DNA from 3 places in the Bacillus sp. AK031 genome. Region 1 is predicted to be linked to each of the others. Evidence: riboswitches for the same ligand, from Rfam matches in the RefSeq annotation. Region 1 holds a riboswitch; each other region holds the start of a gene.
What was found. A riboswitch is a leader RNA that binds a small molecule or an ion and turns the genes downstream of it on or off. The one in region 1 is predicted to bind cyclic di-GMP.
Positions count from the first base shown of each region.

Region 1 (7,108 bases):
GTAGCCCATGAGCAGGCCGGCACCTCCTGCGATGAAGATGGCGGTAAGCTCAATCATGCCGTGGGGCACAATGTAAGCCCAGAATTCATAGCTTTTACCGTAATGCCAGAAGAGCGCGGCAATCGCGCCGACGATGATGCCGTTATAGATTAATAGATAAACGGTTAGCAACCCAAAAGTGATCCCTCCGGCAAAAGCGAGGATGGCCACTTGAATGTTGTTGGTCATGATGGTCGCGGACATCATAGGTGAATCCACTGCCCCTTCATTATCGCCAAGCCGTTCAGGATCGAAGTTTTGTGCCATACTTTCGGGAAGAACTGAATAGATATGGAGCGGATCATCGGCTACAGAGAAGAAACTCCCCAGGGCGCCAATGGTAAAAAGCAGCATGGCAAACAGGATCATTTTCCACTGTTGGAGGAAAAGTCCGATGAAGGTGACGCTGAAAAAGTGGCGAACCTGCTTGAAACTGGAAACTTGGTCACGATATAAAAGATTATGAGATTTTGAGACGAGATCATTTAAATAAGGTGTGACTTCTTCCTGGGGAAAGTAGGTCTGGCTGTAAGACAAATTTTGGGCGGCTTTCTGATAGAGCCGGCTGAATCGGTCGATATCCGTCCCCTTGATTTTGCTTTTTCGTTTGTGCATGGTGGCGATAAGTTCCTCCAGCTCTTTCCACTCCTGGCGATTCTGCTGGATGAATTGTTTCGAATTCATATGTAACACCTGCTTTTTTAAAAATTCTGAATGTATTCGACAAACTTCGGGTCGTGCCTGTCACCTATCTACTATTATAGTACAAAAGACAAGAAATGAGGAATTCATAATGCATGATGAGCAAGTAGATATAAAGACTCCCGAGTATGTGTCTCTTCAGTTTCAGACTGCAGGGCTCGGGAGCAGGGCAGCAGCGTTCATGATTGACCAGCTGCTGTTAACGGTTATTAATATAGTCATCATTATTTTAGTGATCATGTCCATGAATTTGCAGACGTATGATCCTTTTTTGATGGAAACACAGGCGTTTAGTTCCGGCACGCTTGCGCTTGCAGTGGTGGCGATATTCGTCCTTAACTGGGGATATTTTTTCGTTTATGAATTCTTTTCCGGTGGAAGAACGCTTGGGAAAAAATTAATAGGTATCCGCGTAATCCAGCAAAACGGCCAGAGCATCACGTTGTTATCAAGTTTTATCCGTAACCTGGTGAGAATCATTGATATGCTGCCGGCTTATTACTTCGTCGGCATGCTGATGGTATTCTTCCACAGCAAACACAAACGCCTCGGCGATATCACAGCTGGAACGATTGTCGTCCATGAACGAGGGAAAAAGAAGCCGGGGAAGAAAACGGCAATTGAAAAAGAAATAGCGTCAAGAGGATTAAGCAAAGAAAGCATCAACTTCGATGAGGGAGCATTGAAGCCGCTTGGGGAAAAAGAGTGGAAGCTGCTCAAAACCTACAGCCAGCGTTTCAACGGACTGGAAGAGGATCAGCGAAACATCCTGACAAGGCAAATCGCCGAAATCATCCTCCCGAAAGCCGGAATCGACCAGGACGGCAAAACCTTCGAGCAGCTCGAAAACTGCCTGCTCGTCACCTATCTGTATATGAAAGATGAATGGGAATTCGAACTCTGACACTTCAGTACTCTAAAGCACTAAGAGGGACTGTCCCTCTTAGTGCTTTAAAGCGATGAAGAAATAAAAAAGCTTGAGGATGAGATCCTCAAGCTTTCAATATATAATTTATGCTTTTACAGCGTTATCTTCTTCTTCAATTCTCTGCAGTCTTTCTGCTACTTCTTCTTCAGAAAGGTTGTGCTCCATTACGTAGCGATTCTCTTCATGAGTACGGCATTCGTGAGAGCAGCTTCTCATATATTTATGCTCATTTTCTTTAGAGCAAAGGATTTTTTTGTTACATGGCGGGTACGCACAGTTCACATAGCGCTCACAAGGTTCGCCTGTGTAGTAGTCTTTCCCGACAACCACATGTTCTTTACGGTTGACCGGCACGGCAATTCTTTCATCGAATACATAGAGCTGGCCGTCCCATAGGTCGCCTTGAACTTCCGGGTCATACCCATAAGTCACGATGCCGCCGTGCAATTGTGCTACATCCTCAAAGCCTTCACGTTTTAACCAGCCTGAGAATTTTTCACAACGGATTCCGCCCGTACAGTATGTGATTACTTTTTTACCTTCTAGCATATCTTTATTTTCACGGACCCAGTTTGGAAGATCGCGGAAGTTTTCGATATCCGGTCTGATCGCTCCTCTGAAGTGTCCTAAATCATATTCATAATCATTTCTTGCATCAAGCAAGATTGTATCTTCGCGTTGAATCTGCTCATAGAAATCTTTCGGCTCCAAATATTCACCAGTGATTTCATGAGGGTTGACATCATCCTCAAGCCTTAGTGTAACAAGCTCCTGACGATATTTTACTTTCAATTTTTTGAAAGCATGCTCATCCGCTTCGTCAATTTTGAAAATTGTATCATGGAAGCGGTGATCGTTTTTCATCATTTCCATGTATTGGTCTGTCGCTTCGATCGTTCCGGAAACCGTTCCGTTGATCCCTTCAGATGCGATCAGAATTCGACCTTTAAGGCCCATTTCTTCACAACGTTTCTTGTGATACTTCGTGTAAGCCTCAGGGTCCTCAATTGTTACATAGTTGTAGTACAGAAGGACTCTGTAAGGTTTTGTTTCACTCATATTCAATTCCACCTATCGATTTATATTTGCAAGATATAAATGCAATATGCCATTTCTCTTACGATTGTCTATTATAGCAAAAAAACGTAAAAAGTATTACTGTAATTTTTTACATTTCAGTGTCATTCGACAAAAACCGGGTCGTGACAGTCACCACACACAGTCCCTCTTAGTGCTTTAAAGTCATAAAGCAAAGATTGGGGTAATAGCTTTAACACACTTAAATCTTGAATTGAAAGTAAATCAGGTGTAAGATATAGGAAATAAGAACTACATTTTGAATATTGGCAAATCAGTCGAAAGGCTGGGACGCAAAACTACAGGGGCTACCATCCGAAGGGATATGCCAGCCAGTTGCACAACACGAATTGCGCCCATTTTAGTGCGTTTTTTTATTTGCACAAGAATAGATGATACAGGGAGAGAATTCTTATGGTAAACGCAATTCCGTTGTCGTTACAAAAATTAAAGTACAGATTTTATGCTTTTTTGCTGCCGATTTTTTTGATTGTCGCCAGCTTGGGCTGGTACGATGAAAGCCGTTTGCCAAATCCGGACCCTGTTAATATGATCATTCTTCCTGTCCTTGTTGCCCTTTATAGTTTTTCGCTTTATATTGTATTTTTCAAACGAGACTGGATTGAAATGGCAGAAAAATTCATGATTATTGCCATCTGTTTTGTCGCTGCCATCAAGTTTACCTATGTTGTCAGCTATGAATTAGAGCAAACCATGTCACTCGGACCTTTTACATTCTGGATGCCGATGTTTTATATGTTCCTGTTTCTGCTTCTGAATATCCGCTGGGCATTGATTGCGACAGCCATTACGTATTGTTGGTTCTTGTGCGTAGGGATATATAAGCTTCCTGACTTGATCGGCACTCCTGCGGTATCGATCCTTATTCAATACATGTTCGCAAACCTTGTTTTCATCATGACCCTGTTTTTTTTACAGACGGTAAAACAAACCTATATTAAAGCAGAGGTACTGGAGGAGATGGCCAACACTGATTATCTCACGGGCCTTCCCAATCGCAGAAAAATCGACAAAGTGCTGCTGAATGCAATCAAGGCTCAGCGAGAACTTTCGATTATCTACCTGGATATTGATCATTTTAAGCAAATCAATGATTCTTATGGTCACAGCACCGGTGACCTTGTGCTGAAGGAGTTCACCAAAATCACAAAGGGAATGCTAGAGAAGAGGGATATCCTCGGACGCTGGGGCGGCGAGGAATTCATGCTGATAGTAAAAAATAAAGATTTAAAAGAAGCACAAACTTTTGCTGAAAGTATCAGGGAGCATATCTCACAGCATTCATTTTCGATTATCGGAAATCTAACCGCGAGCTTCGGAGTGACGGAATTGAAAAGCGGCGATACTCTGGACTCCCTATTGAACAGAGCCGATAAAGCCCTTTACGAAGCCAAAAACAGCGGAAGGAACCTGGTATTGACATACTCCCGGGCATAAAAGAAGGATGAAAGCAACTTGGCTTTCATCCTTTTAGTGTTAGTCCACTTCTTTAATCGAAACATGAGTCACTTTGTCCAGCGCCACGCGATAAAGGACATTATCTTCCTTATAATCAAAGTAGCTGGAGTTATTGCCGAAAACCTTATGAAGCACCTGGGATTCCGTCTTTTCTTCTATAAAATTAACAACTGTATGGTCACTGGCGAAATGAAATGTTACTTGAAAGTTCTTCAATGTGATTTTCTCCCTTCGCGGTAAGTGTCTGGTATTTTCAGTTATTACTTTCCCGCTGAAGGCTGACATAAACTTAAAAAAATTTCGAGGGTCATAGCCAGAGTAGGGTAAGTATCTTTAACACGATATGGTACTCTAAAGATAAAATCGTAAAGAAGGGGGATCCACAATGACCACTATATCGAAAAAACACATCTTTTACGCTTTCAGCAAGGCAAATATAATCTCACACAAAGTACCATCCGGCACAACTCTGACTATTGAAACCTGCGACTGTTTTCGAGACCAGATCACTTCAGAGAACACGGTACTGACTGCCATGGACTGGGACCAAATCAATCCTGCAACAGGCGCAATCTATGTCGAGAATGCTGAACCGGGAGATATTTTAAAAGTAAGCATTGAAAAAATCGAATTGGAAGACCGGGGAGTCATGATGGTAGAACCGGGCCAGGGGGTGATGGGCCACCGGATCGAGAAAGCGGAAGTCAAAATGATTCCGATAGAGGATAACTATGCTGTTTTTAACGATAAACTGAAAATTCCGCTCAATCCGATGATCGGCGTCATTGGAACCGCACCCGCTGAAGGGGCTGTCTCCAACGGAACGCCTGGACCACACGGCGGAAACATGGACACCAAGCTGATCGCCGAAGGAAGTACAATATATTTACCGATTTTCCAGGAAGGAGCACTTTTTGGACTGGGAGATCTGCATGCCGCAATGGGAGACGGGGAAATCAGTGTGACCGGAATTGAAATTGCCGGAAACGTGACAGTGAAATTGGAAGTGCTGAAAGGCACAGCCATTCCTTATCCTTTTGTGGAAAATAAAGAGGGGCTTGCAGTCATCGTTTCCAAGCCGACCGTTGATGAAGCTGCCAAAAGTGCAACTGAAATCATGATCAACACTCTGCTGCCGCATACTGAATTGACTCTCAACGAACTCACCATGCTTTTCAGTGCATCCGGACAGTCGCAAATCTCACAAATCGTTGACCCGTTGATGACGGCAAGGTTTTTTGTACCTAGATATGTTTTAGATGGAATCGGTTATCCAACATTTGTGAAATCAAATGAGTAGAGTTGGAAGAGGGAAGGGTTTTAAGGAAGAAAAAATGAACGAACTAGGCCGGCCAAAACTTGGATAAATTAGTGTAGATATAGGAAACTTCAGGCACTTTGTTTCAACTGAGAACGTTGGCTGATTGCTTTCAAGATGAACATTTTATCCTGCAGCGTAAGCATTCTCCAGCTTTTCACTTTAATCTTCATAAGAATCGCTCCTTTTTTGGATTTTTCCTAGTGATGTCTTGATGAAGAACTGCTCTAATTGGCCTAGTTTGTATATATAACCTTAATACCGCAGTTAAACACAATATAAACAACAAAAATTCCAACAATTCCCGGGGAAATATGTCGAAGGGACAAGGTTAAAGAAGCAGCCTTGTCCCTTTCTCTATGGGCGAGAGGTCATTCCGGCGCTCAACTCACTCATCTGATTCTTTATGAAAAAATGAATAGGTCATCAGCAAACCGCCAATATAAAGCAGGATGGCAAAATATGCTGGTGATAAATGAACAAAGCTCGTGTACCCGATGGCAATATGAATATAAATCCCTGCGATAAAAGCGGGTAACCCTCCTAACAGAAACGTCCACCACACCCAGCGACTTCCTTGGTGAAAGCCCCAAAGAGCAAGCATCAGAACAAGCAAACCTACACTCAATAATGCACTTCCGAATCCAGCCCGGTCGTGAGCAATTACCGGAATGAGTTTTTCGTTAAAGGACTGTAATTGCTCAGGAGACATACACAGATACAGCAGATCGGTAGGGACGAAAACAGATGTCACGCCGTATAACGAGATGACAACCCCTCCAAGCACAAAGGAAAACCCTAATAACACAAACAGAAACTGTCCATATAAGGACTTCTTCCACGAGCGGTGGTTCCTCAGGTTGGCCGAAGCGGGAGTTCCCGCAATCTCCTTAGTTTTAACAAAGCCGTACACGAAAAACGGAAGCAGCACGAGCCAGAAAATCAGGTGAAGCCAGTCAAAATAGCCGAATCCTATAAACGCAAAAATCCCAAGGAACCCGGTGATACCTGCTGCGTCTATTGCCTGCTTAGCCCACCTCAGCTGCTTGCGAACTCCATACTTGGCCAGTTTCATATAAACGATCCCGCCGGAAACCATCGTGCCGGCGAGCGTCATCCGGTCATGAGCCATAAACAGCATAATTCGTTTGTTGTATGACCAGATTGCTTCCCGTTTCATTCCCAGGAACATTTCGTCATAAGGCAAAATAATTGATGTAATGCTGAATAACAGAGCAAGCAACCCGCCGAGGAAGATAAACAGACCGAATAGCCAATAGGCGAACCAGCCTTGTTGTGGCAAGACCGCAGGTTCGGCTCTGGACACCAATGCCTCTTTAATCCGTTTCGTCAGCCCGGGGCCAGAAAATACATAGCCGCCAGAGAGCATAACCAAATCGGCACCCGCATCAAGCAATTCCATTGCATCCTGAGGTTCTCTAATAGCACCAGATGTAATGATCGTTTTTGAAAAACCGCGTTCTCTAAGTTTCTTAATTTGAATCGAATCTGCATCCTTATTCTGTTCATCCAAATCTATGATGACACCCGAATGGAAATCGGGC
Region 1 covers NZ_CP096424.1:330,834-337,941, forward strand. Annotated here, with positions in the region: gene M1E09_RS01620 (stage II sporulation protein M) at 1-723, opposite strand, end outside; gene M1E09_RS01625 (RDD family protein) at 833-1,645, shown strand; gene trhO (oxygen-dependent tRNA uridine(34) hydroxylase TrhO) at 1,754-2,728, opposite strand; cyclic di-GMP riboswitch class I at 3,005-3,090, shown strand; gene M1E09_RS01635 (GGDEF domain-containing protein) at 3,161-4,204, shown strand; gene M1E09_RS01640 (hypothetical protein) at 4,244-4,441, opposite strand; gene M1E09_RS01645 (acetamidase/formamidase family protein) at 4,611-5,525, shown strand; gene M1E09_RS01650 (dihydroorotate dehydrogenase) at 5,932-7,108, opposite strand, start outside.

Region 2 (7,108 bases), 1.0 Mb from region 1:
CGGGCAGACATGTGTCTGCTCCAACCGGATTTATGTTCACGAGTCGATTGAAAAAGAATTCACTGAAAAACTCGTTGAGAGAGTTAAAGAACTGAAAGTCGGCAACGGACTGGAAGACGGTGTGGACATCGGCCCTCTTATTGATGAACGTGCTGTAGAAAAAGTGAAAAGCCATGTTGATGATGCGGTGAGCTCAGGGGCATCTATCGAATATGGCGGCAATACTGACAATGGACTTTACTTTGAGCCTACGATTCTCTCCAATATAAAAGACGATATGCTCTGCATGAGGGAAGAAACCTTTGGACCGCTGGCACCCATCACTTCTTTCACTTCACAAGAAGAAGTCGTGCAGCGTGCCAACGATTCCATATATGGCCTGGCAGCCTACGTTTTCACAGAAAACATCACAAAAGGAATTCAAATTTGTGAAGCTCTGCAGTATGGGATCGTCGGTTTGAATGATGGCTTGCCTTCGACCCCGCAGGCCCCATTCGGAGGATTCAAGCAAAGCGGGCTCGGCCGGGAAGGCGGACATCACGGCATTGAAGAATACCTGGAAGTGAAATATATTTCGTTAGGATTATAAGAATACAAAAAGATGGCCGTGAACATTTCCGGCCATCTTTTTTGATCTTCTATTCTTCTGGATGTGAGCGCATGATACTTAATCCGCCTATTATACCAGGCACCTTTCAATCAGGAATGCACTCTCTTTTTCTTCCTTTTTTCCTCGTACATATGCTTATCGGCTGATGTGTACAACTCATTCATTTTGCCGATGGAACTTGAACTGGAGGCAAAACCGATGGAGATCATGATTTTGATCGTCCTGCTGAAGCGGTTATAACTCGCTATTTTTTGCAGGATGATTTTCTTTACTTCTTCAGGAGAGTGCTGGTTTGTATCTTTTATCAGCACAGCAAATTCATCGCCGCCGATTCTGGAAATGATGAGATTGTCATTTTGAAGTGACCTGAAAATTTTGCTCGTTTCTTTGATTAATTCATCGCCGGTTTTATGTCCATGATAATCATTATAGTATTTCAGTTCATCCAGGTCACAAAGTAGAATTGCGGCCGGCATATCTTCTTTTTCATTCAGATGATCGGCTTCTTTTTCAAAAAAGCCACGGTTATATAAGCCAGACAAACTGTCATGGTGAGCCTTATACATCAATTCTTCCTGCAGCCGCATCTTCTCATCGATATTGCGGATAACCCCCTGGATCGCTATCATTTCACCGTTCTTATAAATCGGGGTGGCATACTCTTCGAAATACTTATAACTGCCTTCTGCATCTCTCCACCTTTGGATGATTGGGTCGCTGTAGTCAAGCTGTCCGGACATTTTATTGCTGACAACTTCCATGTCATCGGGATGCAGGAGTTCAAGTGAATGCCGGGCATCCTTCATCAGCCTTTTCAAGACCCCCGTCCCCAAGATGCTGTCAATGGAAGGACTCATATAACTGAACTTCAGGACAGGCTTTGTTTCGCAATAATAAATGATATCCTTTGACCGTTCGACAAGCTGAAAAATTCTTTTTTCGTTTTCCCTTGCACTGGAGTTTTTGATATAATCATAGCTTTTCAGAAGTAAAATACCCGCCGCAACCCCGGCCGTTAATGTCCATGCATCCATAGACAACCTCCTTGCCTACAAGTTATATGAAGTGATAACATTTCTAAATTTCTTTTCGCAGTCTTCTAATTTCTCCGGCTTGCCCAGCAAATATCCCTGTCCCATCTCAATACCAATTTCCCTTGCTGTATGGAGGTCGGGCTCTGTTTCAATCCCCTCAAGGATAAATCGAGTTTCATCTTTTGCAAAATCAAGAATCGCTTTTAGAAGATCCTGCTTTTTAGGATGTACCGATAAGTCTTTTGAGAAATACCGGTCAAATTTAATGATTTGCGGTTGGAGCTCCAGAACCATTTTCAATGACGAGTTCCCTTTTCCCAAGTCATCCATCGCAATCAGGAAGCCCCTTGATTTCAAGTCATGCAGTACCTTCCTGAACTGTACAAAATCATCATTTTGTTCTGCTTCATTTATTTCGAGAACGACCTTTTCAGGGGGAAGATCCACTCTTTCAAGAAGATTCTCTAAAAACTTTATGAAAAAAGGGTGCTTAATGGTCGAAGGAAATAGATTGACAGACAGGTAAGGAAAGCTCTTGTTGTTGAGGGAAAAGAATTCATTAAACACGTTAATCGACCTTTTGATGGCAGCAGTATCAAGTTCATAAAGAATGCCGTATTTCTTGGCATGGCAAAATACCAGTTCCGGATTAGAATCAAAGTCGCATCGAAAGAGACTCTCATAACCGATAATGCTGTTGTTATTCAGATTATAGACAGGCTGAAAGACATTCCAAAATTTTTCTTCAGTGATGATATCAGATAATGTTAATCCCATGGTGTGAAAAAAACTCCTAATCAGATAGTTTGATGTTTGTCCGCCGCTTGAAGGGGTGGTGAAGTTTTTACAGACAAAAAAAGACCATTCCTCTTCCGGAACAGTCTTTTAGACATGTGAAAATCCGGCAGCTGGCTGGCATCGTCTTCAGACTTTAGCCCCTTTAGCTTTGCGTCGCCACCTTTCGATGGGTTTGCCTTTATCAAATTTTTTTGAAATTATTTACAAACTAATTATATAGGTATTTAGTCCTTGGCGCAATATAACTTAGAAGAATATTTAAACTATTTTTACGGACTGATTTCCTGTTGTCTGCTTTCCATTTCCCTTAAGTAATGCTCCTTTAGTTCAGGAAACTCCTTTAAGTCCCGCTTTCCTTTTTCAGAAATCTCATAAATGCCCCGGTCAATACGCTCAAACCACTTATAAAAATTTTTACTTAAGATCGACTGTGTTTTATTGCCGGTTCCAAGTTTGACAAGTTCCCTCGGACGTAAAGGCCCGCACTCGCCAAGATAACTTGCAATCTGGATACAATTTTCTTTATAAGCCGTCATGATTTTCGTTTTATTGCTCCCGCCCACATTGTAATCAGCACTCCTGCCTTCAATCTCTGCCAGCAGAGCTTTTCTCTTCCGGCTTCCTCCCCTTTTGCTTTTCATCATATCAAAGGGTTCTGGATGGTGGATAAATTGAAGTTTTGGCGTTTTCGTCGTAAACGAGACGGTGATCAAACCTAATTCGAGCCGTCTCACAAGATGGCAGGTGTCTTTCCATCGTCGTGATCTCATATTTTTCGGCCGCGGGATTGCTATATAAACCAGGTCTGACAGCCTTTGGCGTTTGGCCGCCTGAATCAGCAGGTCGACAGTCAAATTGAGCTTGAGCTCCACAATAACGAGATCATCCTCTTTGAGAGCCGTCAAATCACAATCATTCACTTCACCATTGACTTTATAGCCTTCCTTCGTGAAATGTTTTTGTATCGGCTTATACAAGTCGACTTCCAATATCTTTTTCTTTTCACTCATGATAAAAACCTTCCCAAATAAAACTAATCAAACGTTTGATTAATACTTTTATCCTTATTATATCATCAAAAGCTGAAGCGCCTTGATTAATCCCGACAGACAAATAACTCGAGTGGCCGGGTACATTCCGGCGGTGTAAGGAGCTTCGGGAGCTGGAGCTGGACGCCAGGCAAAATTCCTTTTGGAAAGCCCCCTTGTAAGCAATAATCTAATTTAAGGAATCGTTGTTTCGTTTTGGAGAGATAATAATTTCAATGAGAATTTGAATGAGGAGGATGTTTGAATGTTTAGCTTTAATAATCATAACGTCATGGACAGGCTTCTAAAAAGTACAATATTATCTACTATACTGAGCATGGTCGGAATTACATTAACCATTTATCATCATTATAAAGTGACGTCGTTATTAATTTCAATTTTACATCAGAAGAACACACCCGGTGAATAGTCTTTGCACTAAAGAGAAAAAGCGTCCTGGAATTCGCTCCCTGGGCGCTTTTCGCTATTCGGTTCTGAAGTTCACTTCACCGACGCCTGTATCAACTTTTACTGTAATAATGATATCTGCAGATTCATAGGCATCATTGACATAGGTATTATTTCCTTTGGAAGTAAATCCCTCAAAATTGGACTTTCCAATGCCTTCTTGAGACTGGATTTTGACTCCGGTCCCTTTTGGTAAAATGACAGTCGTCTCGCCAACACCTGTATTGATATCGACATCAAAACTTTCTTTCCACTCACCGCTAAGATCCACCTCGACATCACCCACTCCTGCATCCACTCTCAGGTCCTTAAGCTGCATGCCGCTTAAATCCAGATTTGTATCTGATGCCCCTGATGTGACGTGCAGGTCAATCGGCAGCTCTTCTGAAAGCTGAAGGTCCCAGCCATTTTTCATATTGCCGAACCCTACGCTTACATTAATATTCTTTTTTTGCTTGATAACGACTTCACCTTTATCGCCGTTGAGATCATAATCCACCTCAGGCTTCAAATCATCATTATTATATTCAATTTCCCCTGTAACCCATTCAACTGCACCGCCGGATACGTTCATCTCCCCTGCACCCAGCTGAAGATCAACTTTCAATTCTTTCGCAGAATCTTTTTCTACCTTTATTTGGTGTTCTTCCACATCACCCTTGCCAAATGTTACAGATTCCAAGGCGTTGCAGCCTGTTGCTATCACTAGTACTGAACTAAGTAAGACACCAGCCAATAATTGTTTTTTCATTTTAGTTCCTCCCAATCACTCTGTTTATACTTTAATCTTATACAAAAGAATGAATTGGTAAAACGCACCACAGAATTAAAGTGAGCTACGTCTTAAGGAGTAGTTCGTGCAGGTATAATAATGAGTCGCCCGTTAGCTTGAAATTTGGGGTGCAGGGGTGTCAGGGGCACATGGATTGAACTCTCACAATCCAGATGTCCCTGGACTGGTTCTAAAGACATTTAGGTTTGAATTTTTATATCTATATGTTCCTTAACCGCTTCTAAAGACATTTAGGTTTGAATTCTTAAATCTATATGTCCCTTAACCGCTTCTAGGGACATCTAGGTTTGAATTTTTATATCTATATGTCCCTTAACTGCTTCTAAAGACATCTAGTTTTGAATTCTTAAATCTATATGTCCCTTAACCGCTTCTAGGGACATCTAGGTTTGAATTTTTATATCTAAATGTCCCTTAACCGCTTCTAGGGACATTTAGGTTTGAATTTTTATATCTATATGTCCCTTAACCGCTTCTAGGGACATTTAGGTTTGAATTTTTATATCTATATGTCCCCTAACTGCTTCTAGGGACATCTAGTTTTGAATTTTTATATCTATATGTCCCTTAACCGCTTCTAAACACATTTAATCTGCCGCTCTAAAATCTATATGTCCCTAGACAGCATGCAAAGATTGAATTCCATCTGTTGAATACAAAAAAGGGAGCAGCATATGCGCCGCTCTCTCATCCATTATATCCCCTTCAAACTCTCATTCAGCATATTGAAAGCTTCTGTCAGCTTTTCTTTTGGGATATTGCCATACAGGTCCCCAAGGCTGACCTCATAATAACATGTATCCTCTCCTGTTTCCCTCAGATAGCCGCTTAAGCCGACACCAGTTTTTTCATATAGATCCACCAGCAGGGGCTCCAGTTTTTCTTTTCCAACTGCATAGTGAACATGAAACATGTTGGAAACAGGTTCTTCGGGCAGGGTCGAGACATTTTCACAGCTATTATAAAAGCTTGCAAGTTCTTTCGCATTTTCATAGTACTGACCCATTTTTTCCGCCCTGCGGTCAAAATAATAATCGGCACTGATGATATATGGATAAAGGCTGATCAAGTCACCGCCATGCCGTCTTTTCCATACTTTTGACTGCTTCATGAAGTCTTCATCGCCTGCAAGGATGGCTCCGGCGACTCCGCCAATTCCTTTGTAAAGGGATATGTACACACTGTCAAACAGCTCGCAAACCTCTGCTGCAGTTTTCTCATAATAAGGCAGGACTTCCAAGAGCCTCGCTCCGTCCAAGTGCAGGCGGATCCCCTGCTCCCTGCAGTGCTCAGAAATCGCCTTCAGTGTTTCGAAATCAGGAAGCTGCCCGCCGATTTCGCGCTGGGGCAATTCCAAAAGGATGGCTGCAACTTCTTCTTTCATGTTTTTTACATCAATAAGCGAGATGACACTATCTTCATCTGCCAGCAGAACCGTTTCAATCCCATGAAGCTCTTTAATTCCATCTTCTTCATGGATTTCCAGGTGGGAAAGTGGATGGTAAGCCACCTTCTTCAAGCCCTTTTCATCACACCAGATTCTTAAAGCAATTTGCTGTGCCATCGTACCGCTCGGAAAAAAGACGGCAGCTTCCTTCCCCAGCAGCTTCGCCATCTTAACCTGAAAGTCTTCAATGACTTTTCCACCACCATAAATATCACTGTCCGTATCAGGAGATACCTGTTCAAACGCCTCTTTCAGCACCCCGATATTTCTGTCACCATGTCCACCGGTTTTGTAGGACGTTTCTTTAAATGCCTCAACCAATGATTTGTTTCCGCTCATCTTTTCCACTCCTTATGGTGACAGGCACTCCCCGGTTTAGGTCGAATCGTTTTCGACAAATTCCGGGGTGTGCCAGTCACGCCAAGTTATTTTAGAAATGCTTTCAGCCGCTTTTGATACTCTTCTTCTGCCACAGTATAGGCTTCTGTATGTCCAGCACCCGGTACAATCCATAGTTGCTTTTCCCCTGAGGCTGCTTCATAAAGCTCATCCGCCATTTCTGCCGGGACTAACTCATCTTGATCTCCGTGGATGATGAACAACGGCAGTTTGTTCTTCTTCACCTGTTCAACAGCAGAGGCTTCTGCAAAAGTGTAGCCTGCACGTGCTTTGGTAACCGCACTGGTGATTTCCATTAGTGGGAACGGCGGAAGGTGATATAAATATTTTAATTGATGAGCCAGTTCTTCTTCCACAGAAGTATAACCGCTGTCTGCAATGATTCCTTTCACTTCTGGCGGAAGGTTTTCCCCGCTCGTCATAAGCACAGTCGCCGCTCCCATCGAGAAACCATGAAGGTAGATGTCTTCTTCTCCATATTCATTGATTAATAGATTCACCCATTTCTGGTAGTCCTTTCTGTCATCCCAG
Region 2 covers NZ_CP096424.1:3,584,062-3,591,169, forward strand. Annotated here, with positions in the region: gene M1E09_RS18345 (NAD-dependent succinate-semialdehyde dehydrogenase) at 1-589, shown strand, start outside; gene M1E09_RS18350 (sensor domain-containing diguanylate cyclase) at 700-1,644, opposite strand; gene M1E09_RS18355 (EAL domain-containing protein) at 1,660-2,421, opposite strand; cyclic di-GMP riboswitch class I at 2,545-2,629, opposite strand; gene M1E09_RS18360 (DUF2161 domain-containing phosphodiesterase) at 2,712-3,452, opposite strand; gene M1E09_RS18365 (hypothetical protein) at 3,736-3,900, shown strand; gene M1E09_RS18370 (toast rack family protein) at 3,955-4,689, opposite strand; gene M1E09_RS18375 (threonine aldolase family protein) at 5,426-6,517, opposite strand; gene M1E09_RS18380 (alpha/beta hydrolase) at 6,604-7,108, opposite strand, start outside.
Region 2: it holds a riboswitch for cyclic di-GMP, as region 1 does, so the genes downstream of both, M1E09_RS18355 (EAL domain-containing protein) here and M1E09_RS01635 (GGDEF domain-containing protein) in region 1, are expected to answer to the same signal.

Region 3 (7,108 bases), 270 kb from region 1:
TTGTGGATACAGTACTTTTACAGTTTATCCAAGTCTGCCTATCACAACTCCGACCAGGTCATCACCCTGTTTGGCAAGAATAAGGAGATCCAGATGGAAATTGGCTGTCCTGAAGAAAAAATCGCGATTGTTCCCAATGGTGTAACAGTTGCCCGGTTTAAGGATCTCCCTGGAAAGCTGCCGGAAGACAAAGATACTCTTCATATCGGTGCTTTTGTAAGGGTTGTGCCGATAAAGGATATAAAAACAATGATCCGGGGCTTCAATGTTGTCAAGAAAACAATCCCCCATGCAAAGCTGTATATTTTCGGACCGTATGATGAAGAGCCCGAGTACTATGAGGAATGTCTCAAGCTGATTAAATTGATGAACCTCCATGATGTCATTTTTACAGGCACTGTCGATGTAAGGGATTTCATGGGACAAATGGATTTTCTCGTGCTTTCAAGCATCAGTGAAGGACAGCCGCTTGTTTTATTGGAGGGGCTGGCAAGTGGAAAGCCATTTGTTTGCACAGACGTAGGCGGCTGTAAAGAAATCCTGTTCGGCATGGAGGATGGCTTTGGGCCGGCAGGGCATATCGTCCCTGTCATGGATTATTCTGAATTGGCCAAAGCGATGATAGAGCTTGGGCTTAATCCTGATAAACGTGAAGAAATGGGGGAGAACGGCCGAAAAAGGGTGGAGGCCCACTTTTCCATGAAGAAGTTTGTAGAGCATTATAAAGCAATTTATGGTGAAAGGGGGGATTCTCATGGCGGGAATAGGATTTCAACTGCAGAAGCTGATGAATAAGAGGTCATTTTTTAATGGGCTGCGCATGTATGCGCATTCTACACTGATCATTTCCGGGCCGATGATCGTGTGTATTCTTCAATTGATTGCGGCACAGTACCTTTTAAGAGAGGCAGGATCACCGTTCATCGAAAGAGAGCTTGTATTAGCGGGGACCTTGTATGGTTTTATATTTTCACAGTTGATTTCCGGCGGATTTATCTTGGTGTTGACAAGATATGTCGCTGACCAAATTTACACAAATGAAGAAATAAATATCAGGTCCTCTCTATATGGAATTTTAGCAATCACCTTGCTGGCAGGGGGAGTATTGGCCTTTATTTTTTATTCCCTTTCCCCTTTGGGTATGTTGTTTAAAACAGTCTCCTATTTATTCTTCATTGAATTATTGATCATCAATACTCTCAGTATCTATTTATCCGCAGTCAAAAAATATATGGTGATTGTAAAAGGCTACTTAAGCGGTGCAGTCCTTGCAATCATAGCCATGTCCGCAATCTCCTTGGCTATGGATAATCTAACAGCCGCACATCTTCTTGGCTGCATGGGGGCAGGCTTCCTGGTCATTATTCTATTTATGGTCAGGAGTATTAGGATACGGTTTCCAAAGACCAACACGAACTACTTCCATTTTCTTCTCTACTTTAAAAAATATCCTTCACTATTTCTTAATGGTTTGTTTTATGTGGCAGGATTATTCGGGCATATCTTCATAGTCTGGGGGAGTAATTGGCAAGTTAAAGTAGGTGGTACCTTTGTCATGGCCCCTTTCTATGATGTTCCGATCTTCTATGCGTATCTAACCATCATTCCGGCAATGGTTTTGTTTGTGGTTTCTATGGAAACGAACTTTTATAAGGTATATAAACGTTTCTTCGCCAAAATAATGGGGCCTCACAGCCTGAGGGAAATTAACGAAACAAAGAAGAAAATGTTTTTCGTTCTGTTCCGGGAGCTCTCCAATATTATGCAGGTACAAATGATTTTCACCATATTGGCGATCATCTTGGGAATAACGGCAATCCCCCTTTCATCCGCTCAAACCGATACGTTTTCTATTTTGGTCATTGGAAACTGCTTTTTCATCATTATGTTTATTGTCATGCAGATCTTGCTCTACTTTGATGATCGAAAAGGGGCTCTTTTCATTATGGCCTGCTATATGGCGGTCACCTTGTCCACAATGGCTGTCATGGTGATAGTGGAAGGGAATCTTGGCATCCCTTGTTTTGCAGGCGGCTTCATCGGGGTGCTGGCAGCTCTGTGGAGGCTTGCCTACTATAAGAAGAATATAGACTACTACACATATTGCCGGCAGCCGCTGGTAATCAGGGAAGAGAGAGGATCGATGGATAAACTGGCGGAAAAATTGAACTACTTCAATGGAGGGGTAAGGGGAGGAAAAGAATAAAGCAGCATTTTAAGAGATTTCAGCAAAAAAAAATTTATAGACGCTCGATTATGAAAAAGCTATAATAAGAGCAAAATAATCTGAAAAAGGCAAACTTCTCCGAAAGGGAAGGACGCAAAGCCATGAGCCTAAACGCTGCTTGCAGTGTATGGTTGTCAGGTTGCCAGGTGCCCGTTCTGTGTGCCTCGGCTTGCAGAATGGAGGAGAAATCCGTTGAAAAAATGGATAATGGCTGTAGTATTATTGTTCAGTTTTTTACTACCTGGAGGGGCAGGTTTTCATGTGGATGCAGTATCAGAACAAGACCGGGCAACCTGGCTCTGGAATCCATGGATGATTGTCAAAGATGAAGCGGGTACGCTGGACTTTCTAGAGAGCAAAGGGCTTAACAAGGTATATGTGCAAATCGACAGGGATATTGCACCCTCGGTATACCGCAGTTTCATCGAAAAAGCATCATCTGCAGGCATGAAGATCTATGCTTTGGACGGAGCTCCTGATTGGGTTGCGCCAAAAGGGTATATCAACCAGGACCGCCTGATGGATTGGCTGGCAATCTACCAAAACGGCTCTTCATCACAGCAAAAATTCTCTGGTGTCCACCTTGATGTGGAACCTTATCTATACACCCGCTGGAACACAAAGCGGGGAGCGACAGTGAAATCCTATCAAGCGCTGCTGGTAAGAGCCAAAAACAGCGCAGACCATTTAAGCCTCCCTCTAGAAGTGGACATGCCGTTCTGGTTTGATGAGATCTCCTATAACAATATATATGGTAAAGGCTTGCTGGCCGAGTGGGTGATCAGCTCGACCGATAGCGTTACGATTATGGCTTACCGGGATAGCGGCTCATTGATCATAGACCTTGTCAGGAATGAAGTTGAGTGGGCAGGTAAGTATTCTAAATCATTGGTTGCAGGGGTGGAAACCGGAAAGACAGACGAAGGGAACAATATCTCCTTTTTCGAAGAGGGAGAATCATATATGCAAACCGAGCTTGGAAGTGTCGAAGCTTATTATGAAGATGTACAGGGTTTTAACGGAACAGCCATCCACCATGTGGGAAGCTGGATGACGATGAAGCCTTAAGAATTCGGAAGATACCTATAGCAGGGTATCTTCTTTTAGTTGGAAATAACCCTTTTTGATCAATAGATTCTATTGTAAGATAGTTACAGGTATCCAATGCAGTAAGGACGGTGAAATGGATGAAGGAGTTCGGGGCACTTTCTCATAAAAAGTTATATTATGGAGTTGTTTTCCTGATAATCGTGCTGATGGCAGCAGGGTTATTTGTGGTCAATTCCAGAATGGATCTTTACAATACTGGGTATCTTTTACATACAGGCCTTGTGCTCTCGTTATCTTTATGCCTGCTGCTTTATCCCCTTTTTGAAACCGGCAAACTAAAAGTCCTCATCATTCTTGTAGCTTCCGCGTATTTTTATATGCTTTTTTATTTATACCCTGAAACCTGGTCCACGTTCATATTCATCTGCTTTATTCCCGCACTGTCGATTCTGTTTTTTGATAAAAGGCTTTTCTACTTTACCATGCTATTAAATTCTCTGTTACTGTCGGCATCGATTTTTTATATAGTGCTTGTTGATAAAGGACAATTCTATGATTACATCTATATGGATATCACCGGCAATGTCATTAATATTATCGGCAGCCAGATAATAATATATTTTATATTCTATTTATCTGATATTCGGATGGAAAGACAGCGTATGTACTTTGAACAGCTTCAAAACTCTGAAAGGTTAAAGACGACCGGACAGCTGGCAGCTGCAGTCGCCCATGAGATCAGAAATCCCCTTACTGTAGTAAAAGGGTTTCTGCAATTCTACTCAGCTGATGAAACGTTTACCCAGAGCCATAAAAAGAATTTCAATTTAATGATTGATGAACTGGATACCGCGGAACAGGTCATTTCGCAATTTCTAACCTTAAGCAAACCGAATAAAGAATTAGCCCAGGACTGTGTGGAAATCAAGGGCATCCTAAATGATGTGACAGAGCTCTTGAAAACATACGGCTTGCTGCACGACAATCATATCGATCTGCAGGTGGAATCACATTGTTTTGTCCGGGCGAATTCCATTGAGCTGAAACAGCTATTTATAAACCTTATTAAAAATGCCATCGAGGCTTCTCCGCAGGGGGCATCCATACTTGTTAAAGCGGAAAGGATAAATGATAAAGTCGAAATTCAAGTAACGGACAGGGGCTGCGGAATGTCCGAGGAGGAAGTAAATTCGCTGGGCACTCCTTTTTATTCATTAAAGAGTAAAGGAACAGGACTCGGCCTCATGATTTGCTTCAATATTACAGAAAAATATAATGGCACCATCCACTTCGCCAGTTCAAAAGGAAAAGGAACAACAGTCACCATTCGCTTTCCTTTCAGTGAGGCATAGAGAAGGTTCTTCTGATTCTTGATTTCTAAGACAGAAGAACCTTTTTTATTATTGGAACCTCTTAAAATGTTTCACGTGAAACTATCCTCTCTTCCTCCAGTTCTATATTAATGAATTTCGACATATGGTGGGGTAAAGGGACAAGTCCGACAATATGGAATAAAGAGGTGAGGAGCAACTTGAGTGAAGAGTCGATCAAACAGCAGATTCATAAAGAACTGCATCACGGGAAGCTGGGTACCAGAAAAGTGATCAAGCGCACGTTCTTCATCTTGCTGGGTGCCATTTTGATGGCTTTGGGAATTGAAGTCTTTCTTGTGCCCAACTTGATAATGGATGGCGGAATTGTCGGTATCTCAATCCTTCTATATAAGTTGACAGGCATTAAACTTGGGGTATTTATCTTTCTGTTGAACATCCCTTTCTTCTTTTTAGGATACAAACAGATCGGAAAAACTTTTGCAATCTCGACTGTTTTGGGAATTGCCGTGTTATCTGTTGCCACCAGCTTTCTCCATCATGTGGCAGCTTTTACACAGGACATGCTTCTGGCGACTGTGTTTGGCGGTATCGTGCTGGGTGCCGGAGTGGGAATGGTCATCAGGTATGGCGGCGCTTTGGATGGGAGCGAGATTCTTGCCATCCTGTTGAATAAGAAGTTTCCTTTCTCGGTTGGTGAATTCATCATGTTTTTCAACGTGTTCATTTTTGCGTGGGGGGGATTCGTCCTTGGCTGGGATCGGGCGATGTATTCTATCCTTGCCTATGTCATTGCCTTCAAGACCATTGATATCGTGATTGATGGCTTCGATGAATCGAAATCGGCATGGATCATCAGTGATAAAGACCAGGAACTCGGGGATGCCATCCTGGCCCGCCTTGGACGAGGGGTTACCTATCTGAAGGGTGAAGGCGGCTATTCCGGAGAGGATAAACGAGTCATTTTTTGTATTGTGACCAGGTTGGAAGAAGCAAAATTAAAAGCCATCGTAGAAGAGCTGGACCCGACCGCTTTCCTGGCAGTGGCAGATATCAATGAGGTGCGCGGAGGCAGATTTAAGAAAAGGGATATTCATTAAACCGATGGGACGGTCTTGCTTGTAAAGTGAAGCATGACCGTCACTTTGTTTTTACAATCCGGTCAAAAAGAGCGCTGCATTCATGTACCTTTTTGCAATGGATTGGTAATAGGCAGATTGTACGGTGAGTGCCGATACAATCAGGACATTCAGTACGATATCGCGATCTTCAGCACTGATTCCTTCTAAAGATGCCACCAGTGCCTGGCATTCTTCTTTAATGAACCGTTCGATAAACAAGTTCATGGGTGTATGTTCCTTTATTCCGGCCTGCAGTGATGTATGGTGGTGGATTTTATCAAAAACAGATGCATAGGCAGAATAGAGTATGACCGGGTTAATGACATCGTCGGTACGATCCTCAGGGTTGTTGAAAACAAGCGTCAAAATCTTGCGGATCGATTCAAAGTCCAGCGAGGCTTTCAAATCTTCTACGATAAATAAAATGGCTGCTTGGTCAATGGTATACTTCCTGCCGAGCTGCGGGGTCCCGATCAATTCTTTAACATCCCGCTTCACCCAGTTTTGTACGGTGCTTGGAGAAAGGTTCGTAAATTCAATTTGATTTCCCAGAGAGACGATTTCATTAATGGAAAAACCAAACTCTCCTTTTTCCATCCTGAATAATTTATCAAAGATAGAAGGCATTTCAGTCGAAATGAAGGCTTTTAATGTTTTGCCGCTCTCCACTTCTTTCTTATGGACCGCTGCCCAGGCATCCTGCAATACCATTAAAGGTGTAGGGTCTGTCGATTCATATAATGAATAGAGCAAATCGGCCATGTTCTTTCTGGTTAGTGTAAAGGCTTCCATGTAATCACCTCTCTCCCTTCCGAATCTCCTGTTTTCTTCTATTATCGTAATTGTTCCGCCAATCCCCGTCAATCCTCTCCCGCAGTTCTGGTATTTTAATGGTAATGGCACAATAGGATTGAATTACCTTTGATTATAATTTATAATTAAGTTCAATTACGAGTTCATTTGAACTTGAAAAAGAGAGGGAGAAATAATGGGAAAACGTATTCTGTATTTTCTGTTGACGAATATTCTCGTATTATTGACGATTAGTATTATCTTCTCTGTTACAGGGGCAGGTAATTATATTAATGCGCAAGGCAACATTGATTTAGGAGCTTTACTGGTCTTCAGTGCAATCATTGGTTTCTCGGGATCATTCATTTCACTCGCTATGTCCCGCTGGATTGCTAAAAAAATGATGAATGTCCGTGTGATTGATCCAAACAAGCCTATGTCTGCTATGGAACAAGAGGTAGTTGAAAAAGTCCACCGTCTGTCCAAAGCCGCTGGTTTAATGCATATGCCGGAAGTCGGTATCTATGATTCCCCTGAAGTCAACGCATTTGCAACCGGTCCTTCAAAGAAACGTTCTTTGGTTGCTG
Region 3 covers NZ_CP096424.1:63,449-70,556, forward strand. Annotated here, with positions in the region: gene pelF (GT4 family glycosyltransferase PelF) at 1-795, shown strand, start outside; gene pelG (exopolysaccharide Pel transporter PelG) at 755-2,206, shown strand; cyclic di-GMP riboswitch class I at 2,285-2,374, shown strand; gene M1E09_RS00305 (amidase) at 2,420-3,295, shown strand; gene M1E09_RS00310 (ATP-binding protein) at 3,415-4,629, shown strand; gene M1E09_RS00315 (YitT family protein) at 4,848-5,708, shown strand; gene M1E09_RS00320 (DUF1836 domain-containing protein) at 5,760-6,521, opposite strand; gene htpX (protease HtpX) at 6,718-7,108, shown strand, end outside.
Region 3: it holds a riboswitch for cyclic di-GMP, as region 1 does, so the genes downstream of both, M1E09_RS00305 (amidase) here and M1E09_RS01635 (GGDEF domain-containing protein) in region 1, are expected to answer to the same signal.